DNA from 4 places in the Leisingera sp. SA32 genome. Region 2 is predicted to be linked to each of the others. Evidence: riboswitches for the same ligand, from Rfam matches in the RefSeq annotation. Region 2 holds a riboswitch; each other region holds the start of a gene.

Region 1 (5,432 bases), on a different contig from region 2:
CTGGGGCGCGCTGAGCCGGGCAAAAGGGCGATAGCAATGTTTGGTTTCATCCGCCTGATCCTGATCCTTTTGGTGGTGCTGACCGTGGCCTATGGCGCGGTGTCGCTCTACTCCCGCGAGGTGCGCCGGGCGAAGCTGAAACGGCGCTGGAAAGACAAGGGCTTGACCGGCGACCGTGCGGCCTTCATCCAGCGGGGGCTGAAACAATACGACCACTCGTTCCGGCGCAGGCTGATCCTCTTGGTCTATATCGTTCCGCTGGGGGCGCTGGCGCTCCTGATCTACGTCATTAACTTCATGTGAGGTTCCCCCGTGCGTTTCATCAAATGGGCATTCCTGATCACCTTTTGGGGGCTGTTCGCCGCCATCCTGCATTACACGCTGCCGCAGTATGATGTGGTGCGCATCGTCAACACCTACGAGGAACGCCAGGAGCTGACCGACTGGACCCGGATCTTCTGGTCGACGCCGGACGACCAGTCTGTACAGCTGATCAACCGCGATGTGCAGTTCATCCAGGGCGTGCGTCCCAATGGCCGCGCCATTGTCTATCGCAACGAGGATACCGGCTGGAACTGGCCACCATATTTCAAGTTCGACACCGCCAATCTGTACACCGATGCCAATGACAGCATCTCCACCAAGGCCAACCCGGAGTGGGTGGCGGTGATGCATTATGGCTGGCGCAACGAATTCCTGTCGGCCTTTCCCAATGCTGTCTCGATCCGGCCGGTGGCGGGGCCGGAGGACAAGCCCACCAACTGGTTCACCATCATCTTTCTGGTGCTGCTGGCGGCGCTCCTGTGGGCGATTTATGTGCGCTGGCGGCGTTTCCGGCGGGCGCGGATTGATCCGATGCTCGAGGGCGCCGAGGACAGTCTTTATGCGGCGGGTGATGCTTTTGCTGAGCGCCGCAGCCGGTTCCGGCGCTGGCTGGAGAGCTGGAAATCAAACTGATCAGGGGCCGCGTCAACCGCGGCCTTTCTGCTGTCGGGGCGGGGCTTTGTCAGTCAGCGATGCCGGGACAGGATTCGCTGCACGCCAGCCGCGCAAAGCACTGATTCATCCGCCGCTTGCCGCATTTTGAAAGCGCCGCACCTTTTGCGGCACTGGACAGGTTTGTCCGCACTGCGGGATTACGACCGCATGTCTTTTTCCGGTTTTTCCGGGTCGGTTTTGGTTCCGATGGCGCCACGCAAATCGGGCAGTTTCCGCATCAGCAAGGTGCCGTCCTTCGGGGCGGAGAATTGGGAAGCTGGTGAAACTCCGGCACTGCCCCCGCAACGGTGACCCCGTGTCGGGCCTGGCGAAAACCACTGAAGGCAACTTCGGGAAGGTGCCACGCCCCGCCGGTCAGACGGCCGCGGACAGTCCGGAAACCAGCCTTGCCAGAAACGTCAACCGCGGGTGGCGGCAGGGCGGTTGCGGGCGTGTGGTCTGCAATCTCTCCCGTCGTGCCCGCCCCCAGCCAATCCGCCGCGGGGCTGCGGCGAAGGAGAGAGACAGATGCTTCAGGACAGCGACATTCTGGCCAAGCTGATGGCCCGTCAAGAGAACCATTCTCTGGAACAGGCGTTCTACACCGATCCGGGTGTTCTGGATCTGGACATGCGGCAGATTTTCTACCGCGAGTGGCTGTTTGCCATTCCCGCCTGCGAGGTGCCAAAACCCGGCAACTACGTGACCCATCAGGTCGGCAGCTACAATGTCATCATCGTGCGCGGCAGCGATGGCGTGGTGCGCGCGTTCCACAACTCCTGCCGCCACCGCGGCTCGGTGGTGTGCAAGGCCAAGAAAGGTAACGCGCCCAAGCTGGTCTGCCCTTACCACCAGTGGACCTATGAGCTGGACGGCTCTCTGTTGTGGGCACGTGACATGGGGCCGGATTTCGATGCCTCCAAACACGGGCTGAAGCCGGTGCATTGCCGCGACCTGGCGGGGTTGATCTATATCTGTCTTGCGGAGGAGGCCCCGGACTTCGACGCCTTCGCCGACGTCGCCCGTCCTTATCTGGAGCCGCACGGCCTGGCCAATGCCAAGATCGCCTACGAAAGCGCGATCATCGAGAACGGCAACTGGAAGCTGGTCTGGGAGAACAACCGCGAGTGCTATCACTGCGGCGGCAACCACCCGGCGCTGTGCCGTACCTTCCCCGAAGACCCCTCTGTCACCGGGGTGGAGGGGGGCGAGACCCCGCCGCATCTTCAAAAGCACTTTGACCGGATCGAAGCGGCAGGCTGCCCGGCGCAGTTTTGCATCGACGGGCGCGGTCAGCACCGGCTGGCGCGGATGCCGCTGAACGAGGGCGCCGAGAGCTATACCATGGACGGCAAGGCGGCGGTGGCCAAGCCACTGGGACGGGTGCCCTTTGCCGATGCGGGCACGCTGTTGAAATTCCACTATCCGACCACCTGGAACCATTTCCTGCCGGATCACTCCATCGTGTTCCGCGTGACCCCGATCAGCCCGACAGAGACCGAAGTCAGCACCAAATGGCTGGTGCACAAGGACGCGGTCGAAGGTCAGGACTATGACCTGAAGCGGCTGACCGAGGTCTGGATCGCCACCAATGACGAGGATCGCATCGTGGTCGAGGACAACCAGCGTGGCATCAATTCGCCCGCCTATCAGCCCGGCCCCTATTCGCAGACGCAGGAAAGCGGCGTGATCCAGTTCTCCAATTGGTACGCCCAGCAGCTGACCCGCGCCCTGACCGGTCGCCACCTGATCGCGGCGGAGTAAGCCCATGGGACTGCAAGCCAACTTTGAAACACTGGACGAAACAATGGCGTGGAAGGACGACGAGATGCTGGAATGCGTCTCGGTTGTGCCGGAGGCGCCGAACACCGCCACCTTCAGCTTCCGCGCACCCTCCGGCGCGTGGTTCAAATACCAGCCGGGCCAGTTCCTGACGCTGGAGCTGCCGGTGCCGGGGGAAACGGTCTGGCGCACCTATACCATCAGCTCCTCGCCCTCGCGGCCGCTGTCGATTTCGGTCACGGTCAAGGCGCAGGCCGACAGCATCGGCACCCGCTGGATGCTGGACCATCTGCGCCCGGGCATGATGCTGCGCGCCTCTGGTCCGGCGGGGCTGTTCACCCTTCCCAAGCGCCCGAACGGCAAGTTCCTCTTCATCTCGGCAGGTTCCGGCATTACGCCCAGTCTGTCGATGACGCAGTATCTGTTCGACCGCGGCCAGTTGCCCGACATCTGCTTTATCAACTGCGCCAGACGCCCCAGCGAGATCATCGCCCGCCAGCAGCTGGAAAGCATGGCGTCCAGGGTGCCGGGTATCAAGCTGCACTTCGTGGTGGAGGAGGACGACCCCTATCAGGTTTGGACCGGCTACCGCGGCCAGCTGAACCAGATCATGCTGGGCCTGATCGCCGGCGACTACCTGGAGCGTGAGGTCTATTGCTGCGGACCGGACCCCTTCATGCAGGCGGTGCGTGACATGCTGAACGGTCTGGGCTTCGACATGGAGAACTACAACCAGGAGAGCTTTGGCGCGCCGGTGGAAACCGCGGCAGACGCACCGGAGCTTGACGATGTCGTGCCGGAGGAAACCGCCGCGGCAGAAATCCTGTTTGCGGCCTCCGGCGTGACCTCGACCTGTTCGCAGACCGATACGGTTTTGGCGGTGGCCAAGGCGTCTGGGCTGAATATCCCGTCGGGCTGCACCTTTGGCATCTGCGGCACCTGCAAGGTGCGCAAAACCGCGGGCGAGGTGCATATGGTCCACAACGGCGGGATCTCGGACGAGGATGTGGAGGCGGGCTATATCCTGGCCTGCTGCTCCAACCCCATTGGTCGGGTCGAGGTGGAAATCTGACGCCGACAGCGCGCGCCTTTTTTTGGTGCGCGCTGCCACATACGCGCCGCTGGTTCCGGCGCGTATTTCAGTCTGTGAACAGGTGGTCCGCGCCAGCGATCTGCAACGCCTTGTCGTGCGGCAGGTTCAGGAACTGGGCCAGCTGCGCGGCGTTCTCCTCTGGTGCCGCGCTTTCGCGCAGCTGCAACAGATGGCTGAACCCGGCGTCACGGATGCTGTCGGCCTCGTGCAGGATGTCGTTGCGGATCGCCGGCAACAGCCGTTCCAGGGCTTGCGGCGGGGTGCGCTCACCTGCCAGCCCGACCCGCTGGGCATGGCCGGTCAGATAGGTATCACTGAAATCGCAGTCGATGTGCAGGAACCGGGTGGCGGACCGGTCGGAATGAAAGTCGTTCATCAACTCGATCGCAGAAGGATCGAGGCAGATGATCAGCTTGTCGGTCTCGTAATACTCAAACAGCATCCGCAGCAGCGCACGACGGTGGCGGGCGCGTTTCAGCAACGCCGCCTGGATACCCCCGAGGTCCGGCAGTGGCGTGTCTTCCTCGTGAAACAGGTATTCGACGGCGGGAATGGGGCACGCCTGTCGCACGTGCTCCAGCAGGCGCTTGGCGACATGCCACTTCTTGCAGACCACGACCAACAGTTCGCGGTCACGCCCCAGACTGCTTTCGGTCTCCCAGAACCGCGGTGCAAACCGCCGCCCGACGCGGCCGCGCTGGGTCAGGAAATCGTAGAGGCTGCGACCTTCGTTCGAGATCTGGAACGCCTCTCCCTCGGCTGCATACAGCCGCCCCAGCCGCGACTTCAGCTCGCGCGCTGCGGGGCTGATCTTGCGCGCAAACAGGAAATCCTGGCTCAGCAGAAGGTCATAGTGGTCGTTGTAGAAATTCACCGGCATGCCGTAGTCGGTGAACATCAAAAAGGTCAGGGTCCGGGGCGCGATCTCCGCCTCCGGGATCAAGTGCCGCACCAGCGTCTGAAAGAACGTCTCGTCCGGGATCCAAGTGGTGCGGAAGAACCGGACCACGTCGCGCCGCTGGGCGACAAAATCCAGCAGCGCCTCGACGGTGCGTCGGCGCAGGCACCACCACTGGCTGCCGATCTGCACCTGAATGTCGGCCGGTATCCGGCGTTGCAGCCCCAGCCGCTTTTGCAGATCATGACAGAAGTAGAACAGACGCTTGTGCTTGCGTTCATTGAAATAGTGCCGGTAGATCAGCCGGTCTTCCTTCATGCCGGTCTTGATCCAGTTGCTCTCGAAAAAATCGAAACTCTCGATGAAATCCGTGTCGTGACTGTCGAGAAAGCGATGCGCGTATTCGGCGGTCTTGATCGCCATGCAGTCGCCCGACATCATATAGAAATGGGTGGCGCGAGGAAAAGCCGCAATGGCACTGCGCAGCGCCTGCAGCGTGGCTTCCACAAGCGACCATTCCCCCCAGCCGCATTTGATCCGCTTTTCGGCAAAGGTCACGTTGGGGTTGTCGTCCAGCGCCGCGCGGATCTGCTGATAATCCTGCGCCGCGGCGCGACCATCAAAATGGATGGCCATGCAGTCGCCGACCGCGGTCAACCGCTCAGCCTGCTGAATGATGGC
Region 2 (5,432 bases):
CCTGGCAGCAGCCGGGCGCGCGTCCTTCAACCTCGACACCTGGGCGATGGATGCTGGCCTGTTGGACGCCGTGGCAGGCCAGTCGGCAGGCGCGGACATCTGCATCGGCGAAGGGTCCATGGGGCTGTATGACGGGGTGGCCACCCGTGGCCAGTCGGGCTTTGGCTCCTCGGCGGAGACCGCCAAGCGCATGGGCTGGCCGGTGGTGCTGGTGGTCGATGTGGGCGGTCAGGCGCAGTCGGCAGCGGCCACGGCGCTGGGGTTTCGCGCCTATGATCCCGATCTGCCCTTCGCCGGGGTGATCCTCAACCGGGTGGCCAGCCCGCGGCATGAACGCCTGACGCGTCTGGGCATGGAAAAGGCGGGCATCAAGGTGCTGGGCTCCCTGCCGCGGCGCGGCGATCTGACCCTGCCGGAACGCCATCTGGGGCTGATCCAGGCGGTTGAGCACCCGGATCTTGAAGCCGCCATCGCGGGCTATGCTGCCTTCTTGCGCGACCATGTTGACCTCGAGGCGATCAGGGCCGCGGCACTGGCAGGACCGGCGCCTGCCCCAGCCACGTTGCCCCGCCCGCCCGCGCAGCGGATTGCCCTGGCGCGCGATGCCGCGTTTTCCTTTACCTATCCGCACCTCTTGGAAGGCTGGCGTGCGGCGGGGGCGGAAATCCTGCCGTTCTCGCCGCTCGCCGATGAAGCCCCGGCGGCGGATGCAGATCTGGTCTGGTTGCCCGGCGGCTATCCAGAGCTGCACGGCGGTACGCTGGCTGCGGCTGAAGCCTTCCGCACCGGCCTGCGCAAACACGCCGAGACCAAACCGGTGCACGGTGAATGCGGCGGCTACATGGCCCTGGGCGAAGCGCTGATTGACAAGCAAGGCAACCGCCACCAGATGCTGGGGCTTCTGGGGCTGGTCACGTCTTACGAGAAGCGCAAGTTCCACCTTGGCTACCGCCGCGCGGTGTTGCAGGCGGGTATGCCGGGTTTTGACGCAGGCAGAGCCCTGCGCGGGCATGAGTTTCACTACTCCTCCATTCTGGAAGAGCCCGACGCGCCCTTGGCAAATGTGATGGATGCGGACGGCGGCCCGGTGCCGGAGACCGGCTCGATCAAGGGCAATGTCACCGGCACCTTCTTCCACCTCATCACTGGAGAACAGGCATGAGCGGCTTTGTCAGCTTTGTCTCCTCCGGGCCGGGCGACCCGGAGCTGCTGACCGTCAAGGCGGTCAGTCGGCTGGAGACGGCCGATGCGGTCTTGTTTGACGACCTGTCCTCCGGCCCGATCCTGAGCCACGCCCGCGCCGACGCCGATCTGGTGGGCGTGGGGAAACGGGCCGGCCGCCCCTCGCCCAAGCAGGACCACGTGAGCCAGCTGCTGGTGGACTACGCCCAAAGCGGCCTGAATGTGGTGCGGCTGAAGTCCGGCGACTGCGGCGTCTTCGGGCGGCTGGAGGAAGAGATCTCGGCCCTGCGCGCGGCAGGCATCGGGTTTGAAATCGTGCCCGGCGTCACCGCGGCGTCAGCTGCGGCGGCCGCCGCGCAGATCCCGCTGACCCGCCGCCTGACCGCACGACGTCTGCAATTCATCACCGGCCATGACGTGACCGGCGGCCTGCCCGACGATCTGAACATGGCCGCACTGGCCGACCCGCAGGCCACCACGGTGGTCTATATGGGCAAGCGCACGTTTGCCGCGCTGGCCGAAAAGCTGGTGGAGGCCGGCCTGCCGCCGCACACCCACGCGCTGGTGGCGCTTGGTGTGTCGACGCCGGAGCAGCAGCTGTTCTGCCACACGGTGGGGGAGCTGCCCGCGGTGTTGCGCGCGATGGAAACCAAGGCGCCGGTCCTGATCCTCTATGGGCCGTTGGCGGACCAGGAGCTGCCCGGCGCATGAGCCTGCTCACCCTCACCCTGTGTCGCAGCTGCCGCGACGCCGATCCAATGCTGCCGGATCAGCTTGCCGCGATGCTGGCGGGGGCAGAGGGTGAGGTGCGCATCCAGCAAGTGGATTGCATGTCCGGCTGCCAGCGCCCGCAGACGCTGGCGGTGCGCGCGCCGGGCAAGACCGCCTATCTGTTCGGCGAGATCACAGCCGCGGATCTGCCGGATGTGCGAATCTTCCTGCGGATGTATCGCCACAGCCCGGACGGCAATTTTGCCGATGCCCGCCCCTTGGGCGCGCTGCGGCACAAGGCAATCGCCCGGATTCCCGGCGATCTGGGCTGATCGGCCGATACCATCGCGCAAAACTTCCGCCATTCGGTTTTGTCCGAAAAATTTGAACATTCCGGCCCCGGCCGCCCGGCGGCGCACGGATAGATGCCGCCCCCGCAGGGTCAAGCGGCGGTTTCGTTCTTGACCGGCGTCCGCCGCACAGGGCATTAGTTTGAGGATACGGTGTCCACAGGTGCCCAAGCACCAGGACTGAAACGGGAATGAGGACGGTGGACCAAATCGCGGCACCGCAGCCTCAACCGCCCCCGCGACTGTGAGCGGCGAGCGGCTCTCCACTATCCACTGGCGCGCAAGACGCCGGGAAGGAGGAGGGCAGCAGCGACCCGCGAGTCAGGAGACCGGCCGTATGTGAACGCAAACTTGCGCCGTCGGGTGTGACGGCAAGGAGAACATCAATGACGACCAAGACGCTCAAGGCTTCTGCCGCTGGCTCTTCCGTAATCCCGGCGCTTTTTGCCGTGGTTCTGGGGCTGGGGATCATCACGCTGACCGGCCATGTTCAGGCTTCCGCCCTGCATGACGCCGCCCACGATGTGCGCCACGCAACCGGCTTCCCCTGCCACTAAGGCCATGTTCAGTCGCATTCTGACCAGCGCGTTGTTCGCTGGCGCTGCAGCGGGGCTGATTACCGCCCTGCTGCAGCTTTATTTCGTGCAGCCCGTGCTGCTCCACGCCGAACTCTACGAGGGCGGTGATCTGGTGCATTTCGGCGCTGACCCCGTAACTGCGCATCCCGATCTTCCCGGACTGTTCGCCGAGCCGGTGCGGGACGGTCTCAGCATCATTTTCACCATGTTGACCTATACCGGCTATGCGCTGGTCATGGTGGCGCTGATGTCCGTGGCCGAACGCCAAGGCCACGTCATCACCGCGCGCAACGGCATCCTGTGGGGGCTGGCAGGGTTCATCACGTTCCACTTTGCCCCGGGCCTGACGCTCGCTCCCGAGGTGCCCGGCGTGGCCGCGGCTGACGTCGGCCTGCGCCAGATCTGGTGGAGCGTCACCGTCGCCGCTGCGGGCGTCGCCATGTGGCTGATCGCCTTTGGCGGCAATGCCGTCAGCTATGGCCTGGCGGCGCTGCTGCTGCTGGCGCCGCATGTGGTGGGCGCGCCTGAGCCAGAAACCTTCTCCGGCCCGGTCCCGACCGAGATCGGCGCGCTGTTCGCGGCCCGCGCCTTTGGCGTCGGCATGGCTGCCTGGGTGCTGCTGGGGGCCTTTGCCGGCCACTTCTGGCAAGCCGAAGGCAAGCGCGAACAGGCGACAGCCTGAAGTCCGCCAGACCATCCTCCCCGCCGGGGCACACCGGCGGGAACTCTTCAGTCCACAGGATGACAACACGATGTCCCGCTCTCTTGCCCTGTTTGCCATCGGCCTGATCTTCGGCGGCGGCGCCGGTTTCGTGATCGCGGCCGGCAATGGCATCACCTTTGACGGCCATGACCACGGTGATCCCGCCCATCACGGCGGCAGCACGTCGGCTGCAATGGCGCACGATCACAGCACGCCGGTGAACCTGCCCGCCGGACCTGACGCACCGACGCTCCGCATCGCCCTTCACAAGGATCCGATGTCCGGCTGGAACCTGCATGTTGCAACGCAGAACTTCCGCTTTGCGCCGCAGAACGCCTCCGTGGCAGATGTGGCAGGCGAAGGTCACGCGCATGTCTATGTGGATGGCGAAAAGATCGCCCGGCTCTATGGCGACTGGATGCACATTCCATCGCTGCCCGCCGGGGCAGAGGTCGCAGTGGCGCTCAACTCCAACAGCCACAGCCCTCTGGCCGTGGGTGGCGAGGCGCTCAAAGCCAAGGTCACCGTGCCTGCAAACGGTGAAGGCTCCTGACGATCGCGGCAGACTTGCAAGACCGGCAGCACGGCTCCATAGGGGGCCGTGTTCTCACATCAAAGGCCCCGTCATGATTGAACTCAGCCTGATCGGCATCGGCACCGGCAATCCGCAGCATATAACATTGCAGGCAATCGACGCGCTGAACGCGCAGGATCTGATCCTGATCCCCAACAAAGGCGCGGGCAAGGACGATCTGGCCGGGCTGCGGCATGAGATCTGCAATCGCGCGATCCGGGGCACTGGCCCGGCCATCGTCGAGTTCACCTTGCCGGTGCGCGACGAGACGACCCCGGACTACCGCAAACGTGTGGATGACTGGCATGATGCCATCGCGCAGGTCTGGTGGCAGACAATCACCGCGCATCTGCCGCAGGGGGGCAAGGTCGGCTTCTTGGTCTGGGGTGATCCCTCGCTTTATGACAGCACCATGCGGATTGCCGAGCGCCTGAAAACGCTGGCCGACATCACGCTGACGGTGATCCCCGGCATCACCTCGATCCAGGCGCTGACCGCGGCGCATGCGGTCCCGCTCAATGAAATCGGTGCCCCCTTCACCATCACCACCGGCCGTCGCCTGCGCGAAGACGGCTGGCCTGACACGGCAGATACTCTGGTCATCATGCTGGACGGGGCCTGCTCCTTTCAGTCCCTCAGCCCACAGGGAGTAGAGATTTTCTGGACGGCCTATGCCGGAATGGAGAACCAGATCTCGCTCTCTGGTCCGCTGGATGCGCTCAGCGACGAAATCATCCGCACCCGTGCCGCCGCGCGCGCCGAACATGGCTGGATCATGGACATCTACCTGCTGCGCAAGTGCCCCCAAGAACGCTGAAGCACTACCGCCGCGCCCCGACAGCTGGCCGAAAGTCTGGACATGACTTACTGATGGAGCATAGGCTGAGCCAAGAACAGGCAGGCGGGAAAATCTGTTGGGGAATGAAATGCTTGAGCAGGTTTTTTCTGCGGCCCAGGCGGCCATGCGGGCTGGAGAGTTTGAAAAGGCGCACGCCGGCTTTGCCTTTCTGATCGACAAGAGAGTTGCCAAAGGGTCGGTTCACCTGGCCTATGCCGCGTGTCTGGCCAAGCTGGGCAACAGCCAGGCCGCGCGCCACCACCTGCAACGTTACTACGAGAAAAGACCCCTAGGCCCCGCCCCTCGTGGCCTTGCGCCCGAGACACCGCGCGTACTGGTGGTGCGGGGATTGGACAAGACCAAGCCAACCCTCGGCAAGCGGTCCGATGGCAATTACAAACCCAAGCTGCGCGGCGGGCATTTCACGCTGCGCTATCTGCTGCTGAATGACACCCCGGCCAGGCAGCGCGTGACCCTCGTGCCAAGCGTCGACATA
Region 3 (5,432 bases), on a different contig from region 2:
GCAGGCCTGCGCTTTGCACCAGCGCGCCCAGCTTGCGGGCCCATTCGTGATGCGCATGGTCGCCGATTGGCCGCCCCTGTGCCCGGATCTGCCCCGCAGTCGGTGCCACCGCACGGTAAAGACTGCGCAGCAGCGTTGTCTTGCCCGCGCCGTTCGGCCCCAGCAGCCCATGGATCTGCCCCCTCGGCACCGCCAGCGACACGTCGCGCACATAAGCGGCGCCAGCGATCTCCACCGTCAGGTTGTCGATTTCCAACGCAAGCTCAGACGGCACGGCGCAGCCCTCTCAGGATGAAGATGAACGGCGGTGCCGCAAACAGCGCCAGCAGCACGCCCAGCGGCAGCTCCTCCGGAGCAAGCAGCACCCGACACATAAGGTCAACCACAATCAGCACCGTTGCCCCCAGCACCATGGTGATGGGCAGCAGCACCCGGTGCCGGGCTCCGACCAGCAGCCGCGCCATGTGCGGCACGATGAGACCGACGAAACCGACGATCCCGGCAACCGCCACTGCCAAGCCGGTCAGCAGCACCGTGGCGACAAAGATCATCGCCCGCAGCCGGGCGGTGCGGATGCCCAGCGCCTGGGCGCGCTCCTCGCCCAGCAGGGTGGCATCCAGCGCATTGGCCTGGGTCAGAAACAGCGCCCCCAACACCGCCACCGAAACCGCCAGCAACGGCACCTCCTGCCACTCGGTTCCGGCGGCGGTGCCCATCAGCCAGCCCATGGCATTGCGGGTCGCATGGGGATCGCCGACATACAGAAAAAAAGCGGTGAGCGACTGAAACATTAGCGACACCGCCACCCCGGCGAGCACCACGATCAGCGGATCCATCGGCTGGCCGCGCCGTTGCGACAGCCCCATGGTCAGCGCAAAGGCCGCTGCCGCCCCCAGAAAGGCAATCAGCGGCACCCCCAGCCAGTCGGTGATCGCGGCAGGCAGCCAGATGATCGCCGCCACCGCCGCCGCCGACGCACCAGAGGACAACCCCATCAGGTAAGGGTCCGCCATCGGGTTGCGCAGCGCCGTCTGCATCAGCGCCCCCGCCAGGGACAAACCGGCCCCGATCAGGCCCACCGCCATCACCCTCGGGATGCGCCATTGCCACACGATCAGCGACAGCCCACGTGGGGCATCCTCGCTCCGGCTCAGGATCGCGAGGCGGTCCGCCCAGCCGATGTCGGCCGTGCCCCACAGCACACCGGCGATGGCCGCAAGCACCATCGCCGCCAAGGCCGCCGGGAACAGAAGCGGAAAGCGCGCCTGCATTCAGCGCAGCGCCGCCAACTGCGCATTCAGATTCTCGACCCCATCGGCAAAACGCGTGCCCAGCAAGGTTTCCGAGAACGGCACCACCACATAGCGCTGCGCCTTGACCGCGGTCAGCTGGGACAGCACCGGGTCGGCTTCCATGTAGTCCCGCTTTTCTTGCGCCGAGGACCATTCCGCCTCGATCAGCAGGATCACATCCGGGTCTGCCTCGACAACGCGTTCCCAGGCCAGATCAACCCAGGCGCCCTCCACGTCGGCGCTGATGCTGGTCAGGCCCGCCGTTTTGGCGACCAGCGCGGGGCCGCCGCAGCAGCCGATCGAAAACGGCGTGTCGGTGCCGCTGTCATAGATAAAGGCGGTACGCCCGGCTCCGGCCGGGTTGTTCTCGACGGCCGCAATGCGGGCCTTGGTGGCGGCCATCAGCGCGTCGGCGCGGTCCGGCACGCCAAAAATGTCACCGATCACCGCGATATCCTTGAGGATCGGTGCGATGGTCAACGGAACATCCTGCGGATGCGCCGCCTTGCAGGAGGCATCCACGAGATAGGTGCCAACGCCCATATCGTGCCATTTCTGTGCCGCGCCCAGATTGTCCTCGGAAAAGGCGGAGGCAAAGCCTGCAAACAGGAAGTCGGGCTCTTGTGTCAGAACAATTTCCGCCGCCGGGTATTTCTCGGCCAGCACCGGCACGCTGTCATATGCGGCCAGCCATTGCGCCGGGATCTTGTCATCCAGATAGGCGGTGCCGACCAGGGCCTTCTCCAGACCCAGCGCCAGCATCACTTCGGTAGCCTGCTGGTTCAGGGTGATGGCCCGCGTCGGCGCGGTTTCATAGGTGTACGATGTTTCGCAGCCCTGAATGGTGACCGGAGCTGCCTGCGCCGCCGTGGCAGCAGCAGCAAGGCACAGCGCTGCGGGGCTCTTAAACAAGCTCATGTGTCTCTCCTGAATGATGAATAATCAAAGCATCCGGCACGCGCCCCGCACAGAGTGCCTCAGCCACGAAGCTGCGCACCTCCACGCGGTTGCGGACCCGGTACCAGTTGCCTTTGGGATAGTGAATGACGACCGGCCCGCTGTTGCAGGGAAACAGGCACCCGGTGGAGGTCACCAGACACTCCGCGGCGACCTGCGCCCGTCCGAGTTCCGCCTTCAGCGCCGTCAGCAGACAGGGGGCGTCCTTCAGATGGCAGCGCGGCCCGGTGCAGACCAGCAGGTGATGGCGATGACCAGGCGGGCTGTCCCAGCCCTTGCCCAATTCACCATCGGGACGCGGCTGTATCGGCGACAGGGCGACCTGCGCCTGCGCGACGGCGTGCACCACCGTCGCATCGGCCTGCGGCGCGCCGGCCAGCAGGATTTCAGGGCGCGCCCCGGCCTGGCGCGCCAGCCAGGCGCTGGCCGCACCGGGCAGCCAGCTCTCCAGGCTTTGCGAGAACGGCAGCCCGACCGGGCGCAGTTCAATCCGGGTTGCCCCCAGCTCGGCCATCCCGTCGAGCGCCCGCCACAGCCCGTCGCCAGAACCCTCCAGCCGCACCGCCGTTGCAGTGCAGGGCGCCGCCGCCGCCAGGCTGCCGGCCAATGCGCGAAACCGGCTTTGGCTGACGTAAGTTGCGGAAATCAAATAGATGCGCGCGTCCATGCATGCCTCATGAGCGGAGGCGGGCAGACGCAGGCGCAGAACGCTGTGGACACTGTCATCTCTTCCTCCACGGGCCCTCCGCCCGATTGGTTACGGTTTGCCGATGGCAGGTCTCCTGACTTGCGGATCAAAGCGTGCCGTCCCTTCCCGGATCTGGCAGATCCAGTGGTTCTGACGGAGTACTCACCGCTCACAGTTGCGGGGGCAGTTCTGGACTTGGGCCGCTGGGCCCTCACCAAATTCCCTTTTCATCCCATTGCCTGATATGGCCGGGAACCATCGATTGGATGTCTGCGCAAATTCCTCCGATCTGTCAACTGCTATGCCCTTTGCGCGATACCCAAATGACGTCCACCGGGGCGCAGCATGGAATACCGGCTGATGGGTGCCGCGTGGGTCAGGTCAAACCACCAAGGCGGCGCACCTCCGCGCCCACGTCCTCCCCGTTGGCAGTTCCCAATGCGGCGGAAATACCGGCCGCCTCCCCGGTGGCAAAGGCTGTGCCCATCACCCGAATGGATCCATACGCGACCGGGTCGGCACCTACCACGCGCCCGGCAACAAAAAGGTTGTCGAGGCCACGGACCCTCAGGCTGTCCAATGGCACAGAGGCATATCCCGATCCGCCCACCGGGTGATAGATTGGCTTGCCTGCTTCGCCATGCAATTCCGCCGGCCAGGCCGCGCGGGCGACGCTGTCGGGACGCTGCCGCCCGCTGGCGAGATCCTCGGCGGTCATTTCATAGCGGGTGGCGGGATGCCTGCTTTCGCGAATGCCAATCTGCGGTCCGGATTGGGCCAGGAAGCACCGCGCAAAACCCGGAACATGATCGCGCAGCATTTGCACATAGTCATTCGCCATTTCTCTGGCACGCTGCTCGGCCCAGGTGAAGCTGCCGGAGGTGAGATCGCGCAAAGCAAGGTCGATGATCATCCACCACATGTCGCCAGTGCCGGGAATGCGGGTGTAGATACCCCCATCACGACGGGTGATCGGGTGGGTGCCGGTTGCGTTGTACGCCGCGATGGCGGCTTGGATCGCGCGCCGATCAATTGGCGTCTCGGGGTCGAGACCGGAAATCCGGATCGGCGCGGAGACCGCCTGGAGCTTGCCCTCCCTATCGCCCTCGCGCATTTCAACGCCGGAGACGAGAGACAGGTTGGCATCCCCCGTCGCATCCACAAACCCTTCGGCGATGATGCGGCGCCTGCCCTCCATCCCTGCCACCGTGACCGATTCAATGCGGTCTGCCGTGCGCGTTGCCGCTGCGACACGGGAATGCAGCAACACGTCCACACCGTGATCGGCCAGAACCCTGTCGAAGGCCAGTTTTGCGGACTCGGGGTTCAGCAGGATGATCCAGTTGCCGGTGGTTTCCGAATTGTGGGCCTCACCGGTCATGCCGCAGGCCCGCATCGCATCGAGCACCAGATCACCAGCGCCACCGACTGCCTTTACCGGCTCCGCCCCCTGCTGGAAAAAACCGCAATAGGCGAGAACCTGCGAGGTCGTCGCCGCGCCGCCGAGAAACCCGTATTTTTCCACCAGGCACACCTTGGCCCCGACGCGGGCAGCCCCCAGCGCCGCGCCGATGCCGGCCGCGCCGCCACCGGCGACAACCACATCGTATTCACTCTCTGTTTTCCGGCTCATGTACGCCACCCCAGCAGGTGTTTCTCGACCAGCCCGACGGTTGTCGACAGCAAGACGCCCAGCAGCGACAGGATCGTCACCCCGGCAAACAGGCGCTCAAGGTCGTAAAGCGAGCCCGCCTGCAGGATGTAGGCGCCAATCCCGTGTTCGGCGCCCAGCATTTCAGCCGCCACCAGCAGGATGATCGCGATGGCCAGGCTGACGCGCAGCCCGGACAGAATGCCGGGCATGGCACCGGGCAGAACGATCCGCAGCACGACCGTCGACCAGCGCAGGCCAAAGCTCTGCCCCATGCGGATCAGCGAGCGGTCGACGTTGTCCACGGCGCCATAGGTGGCCACGACCGTGGGGGTGAAGGTGCCAAAGGCGATCAGGGCGTATTTCGAAGCCTCGTCGATGCCGAACCAGATGACGAACAGCGGCAAAAGCGCGATCTTGGGAATTGGGAAGATCGCTGCAACCAGCGGAACCAGCCCCGCTCTGGCGACCGAGAACAGCCCGATCATCACGCCGACGGCAATGCCCGCACTGGCGCCGATGGTGCCGCCGACCAGAAGGCGCATCAGAGACGGGGCGAGGTTGGTCCAGAGCGCGCCCGACACCGCAAGATCCCGCAACGTGTGGAACACATCCGACGGACGCGGCACCGTCAGCGACGAGATGACCCCCGTGCGGGTCCCCCACTCCAGCAGGGCAATCAGAAGCACAAATACCAACAGGCCGACCCAACGCGGAGAGGACGGGCGAAAACCGCCGCCGCGGAATTGCACCGGGCGGACATCTAAGGTCTCGGATGCGGTGTCAGTCATCGATCAATTCCATATCAGCGGCCTCAGCCTCGGCGCGCATCAGCGCCCAAAGA
Region 4 (5,432 bases), on a different contig from region 2:
TAGCACCGCGCGGCGCGCCGAACGTGGCCCCAGCCCCGGCAGCTTGGCCATCAGGGCAATCAGGTCTTCGATGTCGCTGGTGGAGTTACGGATCATGTGCGCGGGCCTTTGTGCTGCCTGCCATATAGGCTGATGGGACCGGGGGAGCGCAAGGGCCGGGCGGCAAAATGTTCGGGCTTTGTTTTGATGCGGACCACGCAAAAAGGCGGCCCGGTCAGGCCGCCTTGCAAGCTGGGGTCGTCCCGGCGATTGCCTCAGAACGGCAGCTTGATGTCCTTGGGCAGGCCCATGCTTTCGGTCAGCTTGGCCATTTCTTCCTGCGCCTTTTCCGCCGCCTTGGCCTGGGCATCCTTGATCGCGGCCAGGATCAGGTCTTCGACCACTTCCTTGTCGTCGCCGTTAAAGATCGAGGGGTCGATGTCCAGCCCCTTGAGGTCGCCCTTGGCCGAGGCGGTGGCCTTGACCAGGCCCGCGCCTGCTTCGCCGGTGACCATGACGTTGTGCAGCTCTTCCTGCATCTCGGCCATTTTGGTTTGCAGTTCCTGCGCCGATTTCATCATCTTGGCCATGTCGCCAAGACCGCCGAGGCCTTTGAGCATGTGATTTCTCCTGAGAAGTCCGATTTGCAAGGGTAGATACGGGTGCGTGCTGCGCGAAACAAGAGGCAGCTTTTGCAACCGCCCTGACGGTGGCCTGACATCCGCGCTGCGGGTGTCGGGCCGACGCGCGGATGTCAGCCCTCCTCGAAGGGGTCCCACTCGTCCTCGACCTCCGGCAGGGCTTCGGCGGCGACTTCGGCCGCCAGTTCCTGCGGCGTGCGGATGCGGGTGATCTTGGCCTTGGGGAAACTGGTCAGCACCGCCTGCACCAGCGGATGCGCGCTGGCTTCCTCGCGCAGGGCGTTTTCGGCGGCGTTCTCGCGCTCGCTGATGGTTTCGCCACCGCCTTCGCTGACGATCGAGAACAACCAGTTGTAATGGGTCCAGGCCTTGAGCTGTTCGCTGAGGCGCTTGGTCAGGTCGCGCGGGGCGTCATCGGTGAGCTGAAAGGTGATCCGCCCCGGCTGATAGGCCACCAGCCGCACGTAGCTTTTGACATATTCCAGCAACAACCCGTCGCGGCGGCTGCGGATCAGCTCGACCACGTGTTCGAACGTGGGATAGCGGGCCAGCGCGGCATCCGCCTGCGGGGCCAGCGCGGCCATGGTGCCGCCGCCGCCATGGGCGACCGGGCCGCCGCCGGGACCGGCAGGCGGGCCGCCGGGCTGATCGTAGCCGACCTGCGGACCGGGATCGCCGCCACCCAGGGTCGGCCCCCCCATGCCCTGCATGGGCATGCCGCCGCCGGGGCCGTTTGGTGGCGAGGGCGGCGGGGTGGCGTCTTTCAGCTTGCGCACCAGTTCTTCGGGTGTGGGCAGATCGGCGACGTGGGTCAGGCGGATCACCGCCATTTCCGCCGCCATCATCGCATTGGGCGCGGCGGCGACTTCTTCCAGCGCCTTCAGCAGCAGCTGCCACATCCGGGTCAGCACCCGCATGTGCAGCGCCTCGGCCATGGCCTGGCCGCGGGCGCGTTCATCCGGGCCGACGGTGGGATCTTCGGCCGCGTCGGGCGTGATCTTGACCACCGACACCCAATGGGTGATTTCCGCCAGGTCGCGCAGCACCGCCAGCGGGTCGGCGCCCTCGGCGTACTGGCCGCTGAGTTCGGTCAGCGCGGCCGCCGCGTCGCCGCGCAGGATCATGTCCATCAGGTCCAGAACCCGGCCGCGATCGGCCAGGCCCAGCATGGCGCGGACCTGATCGGCGGTGGTCTCTCCGGCCCCGTGCGAGATCGCCTGATCCAGCAGCGAGGTCGCGTCGCGGGCCGACCCTTCGGCGGCGCGGGTGATGAGCGCTAGCGCGTCATCGGCGATTTCCGCCCCTTCGGCGGTGGCGATCCTGCGCAGCAGCGCGATCATCACCTCAGGTTCGATCCGGCGCAGGTCAAACCGCTGGCAGCGCGACAGCACGGTGACCGGCACCTTGCGGATCTCGGTGGTGGCAAAGATGAACTTCACATGCGCGGGGGGTTCTTCAAGTGTCTTCAGCAGCGCGTTGAACGCACTGGTGGACAGCATGTGGACCTCATCGATGATGTAGATCTTGTAGCGCGCGGAGGCGGCGCGGTACTGCACCGAGTCGATGATCTCGCGGATGTCGCCCACGCCGGTGCGGGAGGCGGCGTCCATTTCCATGACGTCGACATGGCGGCCTTCCATGATCGCCACGCAGTGTTCGCATTTGCCGCAAGGATCGGTGGTGGGGCCGCCGGTGCCATCCGCGCCGATGCAGTTCATGCCCTTGGCGATGATCCGCGCCGTGGTGGTTTTGCCGGTGCCGCGGATGCCGGTCATGATGAAGGCTTGGGCGATACGGTCGGCGGCAAAGGCGTTCTTGAGCGTGCGCACCATCGCGTCCTGGCCGACCAGGTCGGCAAAGGTCTCGGGCCGGTATTTGCGGGCCAGAACCTGGTAGTGGGATTGGCCGGTTTCGCCGGGGGTGCCGCTGGGGGTGTCGCTCATGTTCTCTCGTGCCGGATTCGGATTGATTGCGCCGCGTGTCGCGCAGGGTATTGAAGCGCGCCGGGTTCGTCCACCGCAGAAGCCGCGTGCGCAGGCGGTGTGAAAACCTTTTGGGAAATGCGGCAGATAGGGGTAGAATCGCCGGGCAGGCCTCGGGTGGGATCGGGGGGCGGCGCGCACAGGCAAGGAGGCGCTATGCGACCTGACGACCCCTTTGGCGAGACGGTGCCGGTGACCCCCGCGGTTGCCAAAGCGCCGCAGCCAGCAAATTCACCACAGCCAGTCAATCTGACGATCCATGCTCTGCCGGTGGCAGGGGGGCAGCTGGCGCTGTGCCCGCTGCCGGGGCGGGGCGGCGATTACGCCGGTGACCTGGCGCGGATCAATGCCTGGAAGGCGGGCCTTGTGCTCTCGATGACCACGGACGCGGAGCACGCCGCCGTGGGCGGGCCGCGGCTGGGGGCAGACCTGCAAGGCATGGCCTGCCGCTGGATTCACCTGCCGGTGGCAGATTTTGAGACGCCGTCGAAGCGGGTGGCGCTGAAGTGGCCGACCGCCAGCCGCAAGGCGCGGCGGGCGCTGGCGGGTGGCGGCCGGGTGTTGGTGCATTGCCGGGGCGGCTGCGGGCGGTCCGGCATGGCGGTGCTGCGGTTGATGATCGAAGCGGGCGAGCCGCCGGCCCAGGCGCTGGCGCGGCTGCGCGCGGTGCGCCCCTGTGCGGTCGAAACTCAGGCACAGATGGAATGGGCCTATGCGCATCGTCAGGCGCGTCCCAGGTCCAGCTGAACGGTCGCTGGCGCCGCGCGGGGCGGGTCTGTTCAGCGCTGGGGCGTATATGCACGGCGCTCTACGGGATGGCGGGTCTGGGCAGCGCCTCGACCAGGGCGCAGGGGCGCGTCGTCACCGCAGCGGCGGCAAAGCCGCGGTCGCCGGGGTCGAAGATCGCATCGGCAAAGCGGTCCAGTCCGACGCGCGGCGCCTGCGCATCGACGCCGCAATAGACGCGGATGCGGTCATGGCTGGCGGCATATTGCGCCGGGCAGGGGTGTGGGCAGGCATCCAGGACGGTGCTGCCGGTCACCTCAAAATCATCCTGCGTCAGCGGTCGCGCCTGTGTCAGCGCTGCGGCCAGCCGCGTGATCATGCGCTCCGCCGCCGGGCAGGGGCGGCCGAGGTGGGGGCAGTCCGTGGCCGTGTAGCCGTGGGTGTGGTCAGTCCAGTTCATCCATGCGCCCTCCGCGCGGGGGCGGGGGTCAAGGACAGGGAGCGCGACCCTGGCGGGCCACAACCGGGCTGCCGCAGGTGTCAGACCCTGCCCGGACACCCCGTCCGGGTTCGAGTTTCACGTGTAACGGCAGGTCTCCTGACTTGCGGGTCGCTGCTGGTCCGGTCCTTCCCGGCCCCATTGCGGGCCAGTGGGTCTACCGGGGTCGCTCGCCGCTTACAGTTGCGGGGGCAGTTGCGGCCTTGCCCGGCCCAAGGCCAGACGCACCGCATTCCCTTTTCATCCCGGCTGCATGTGCATGCAGCGCGGAAACCATCCTCCCAGCGGTAGCGGCTGCGGCCTTGGCGCGTCAATCGAAAACCTGCATCTCCCGCTGAGCGGGGCAGGCGCAAAAGGACGCAAAGGCGGGCGCTGTGCTGTCAGGTGGGGGTGTCAGGCGGTGTTTTTCAGGCGCGCTTCGGTCAGGCCCGCGAAATCGGCGAGGCGCAGTTTGAAGCGGCGGTTCAGGTTGTTGCGGGCCAGTTTCAGCGATTGCAGCAGCAGCCGCCCGGTCAGCGTGGTTGCCTCCAGCTTCAGCCGCACCGACATGCGGGTGCGTTGCGGAGACAGGGCCAGCAGCTCCACATCCATGCGGCCGTCCAGCCCGCTGCCGACGCCGGTGATTGCCATGAGGGTGACTGGCGCATAGGCATCCAGCGTCAGCCGCGCCTCGCGCTGTTTGCCACGAAAGGAAAAGCCCAGATCCCAGGACAGCCCCGCTTCGGGGTGGGCGATGTCACCGCTGCGCTGCACCTCAATGCCGCGGCGCAGGGCGGAGCGTTCCATCTGCTCGAAGTCGGACAGCGCGCCAAAGACGTCTGCGATGGGTGCTTCAATATCTTCGTTGCCCGTGAATTCCATGCTCGCCTGTCCCGACTGTCTGTTTCGCCTGCCTGTGATACCCTGCCTGCCGACAGGGGGCTGTGCCCCGCTGTGCCTGGTGACAAATATGCGCTTTAGTCCAGCGTGTCCGCAAGCCAGTTCTTCAGCAGAAAATGCGCAATTGCGCCTTTTCTCGCCGGTTGCAGCACGGGGTGTTCTCCGGCGAAGGCCGTCATCATCTCCTGGCGGCTGACCCAGAACGCATCCTCGATCTCTGCTGGATCGATGGTGATGTCGCGGCTCAGCGCCGCGCCGGCGCAGCCGAACATCAGCGACATCGGAAAGGCCCAGGGCTGCGATGCCAGATAGCTGACCGCGCCGACCCGCACGCCGGTCTCCTCCAGGGTTTCGCGGCGCACGGCGGCCTCCAGCGTTTCGCCCGGTTCGACAAACCCCGCCAGCAGGGAGTACATCCCCTCGGGCCAGCCGGGCGAGCGGCCCACCAACACGCTGTCACCGTGGGTGATGAGCATGATGACCACCGGATCGGTGCGCGGGAAATGGGGCGCCTTGCAGGCGGGGCAGACGCGCTGCCAGCCGGCCTGTGAAATATCGCTGGGGGCGCCGCAACAGGCGCAAAACCCGTGGCTGCGGTGCCAGGCCAGCAGTGCTTTGGCGGTTGCTGCGAGCTCAGCCTCCAGCGGGGAAAGAACCGTCATGATCCGGCGCAGTTCGGCAAAGACATGGTCGTTTGGCAGCGCCGGGTGCTGCTGTTCGCTGGCA

The links. Region 2 has a riboswitch for cobalamin ahead of AC0IPL_RS06570 (CbtB domain-containing protein). Riboswitches for the same ligand answer to the same signal wherever they lie in the genome.
Region 1: another riboswitch for cobalamin. It lies ahead of AC0IPL_RS15770 (aromatic ring-hydroxylating oxygenase subunit alpha); the one in region 2 lies ahead of AC0IPL_RS06570 (CbtB domain-containing protein).
Region 3: another riboswitch for cobalamin. It lies ahead of AC0IPL_RS12490 ((2Fe-2S) ferredoxin domain-containing protein); the one in region 2 lies ahead of AC0IPL_RS06570 (CbtB domain-containing protein).
Region 4: another riboswitch for cobalamin. It lies ahead of AC0IPL_RS12910 (hypothetical protein); the one in region 2 lies ahead of AC0IPL_RS06570 (CbtB domain-containing protein).

Annotation. Positions count from the first base shown of each region.
Region 1 is NZ_JBVYHB010000011.1:127,714-133,145, forward strand. Features, by position in the region: gene AC0IPL_RS15755 (DUF6638 family protein) at 1-34, shown strand, start outside; gene AC0IPL_RS15760 (hypothetical protein) at 37-303, shown strand; gene AC0IPL_RS15765 (DUF1523 family protein) at 313-957, shown strand; cobalamin riboswitch at 1,206-1,402, shown strand; gene AC0IPL_RS15770 (aromatic ring-hydroxylating oxygenase subunit alpha) at 1,507-2,742, shown strand; gene AC0IPL_RS15775 (FAD-binding oxidoreductase) at 2,747-3,832, shown strand; gene AC0IPL_RS15780 (DUF5928 domain-containing protein) at 3,900-5,432, opposite strand, start outside.
Region 2 is NZ_JBVYHB010000003.1:299,028-304,459, reverse strand. Features, by position in the region: gene AC0IPL_RS06585 (cobyrinate a,c-diamide synthase) at 1-1,162, shown strand, start outside; gene cobA (uroporphyrinogen-III C-methyltransferase) at 1,159-1,893, shown strand; gene AC0IPL_RS06575 (DUF1636 family protein) at 1,890-2,225, shown strand; cobalamin riboswitch at 2,378-2,595, shown strand; gene AC0IPL_RS06570 (CbtB domain-containing protein) at 2,630-2,800, shown strand; gene AC0IPL_RS06565 (CbtA family protein) at 2,805-3,503, shown strand; gene AC0IPL_RS06560 (hypothetical protein) at 3,574-4,077, shown strand; gene cobF (precorrin-6A synthase (deacetylating)) at 4,151-4,915, shown strand; gene AC0IPL_RS06550 (ATP-grasp domain-containing protein) at 5,025-5,432, shown strand, end outside.
Region 3 is NZ_JBVYHB010000007.1:174,514-179,945, forward strand. Features, by position in the region: gene AC0IPL_RS12475 (ABC transporter ATP-binding protein) at 1-274, opposite strand, end outside; gene AC0IPL_RS12480 (FecCD family ABC transporter permease) at 264-1,271, opposite strand; gene AC0IPL_RS12485 (ABC transporter substrate-binding protein) at 1,272-2,210, opposite strand; gene AC0IPL_RS12490 ((2Fe-2S) ferredoxin domain-containing protein) at 2,197-2,916, opposite strand; cobalamin riboswitch at 3,005-3,212, opposite strand; gene AC0IPL_RS12495 (FAD-dependent oxidoreductase) at 3,314-4,570, opposite strand; gene AC0IPL_RS12500 (ABC transporter permease) at 4,567-5,379, opposite strand; gene AC0IPL_RS12505 (ABC transporter ATP-binding protein) at 5,372-5,432, opposite strand, start outside.
Region 4 is NZ_JBVYHB010000008.1:50,119-55,550, forward strand. Features, by position in the region: gene recR (recombination mediator RecR) at 1-96, opposite strand, end outside; gene AC0IPL_RS12895 (YbaB/EbfC family nucleoid-associated protein) at 255-599, opposite strand; gene AC0IPL_RS12900 (DNA polymerase III subunit gamma/tau) at 734-2,563, opposite strand; gene AC0IPL_RS12905 (protein-tyrosine phosphatase family protein) at 2,759-3,349, shown strand; gene AC0IPL_RS12910 (hypothetical protein) at 3,411-3,788, opposite strand; cobalamin riboswitch at 3,900-4,120, opposite strand; gene AC0IPL_RS12915 (SRPBCC family protein) at 4,221-4,688, opposite strand; gene nudC (NAD(+) diphosphatase) at 4,784-5,432, opposite strand, start outside.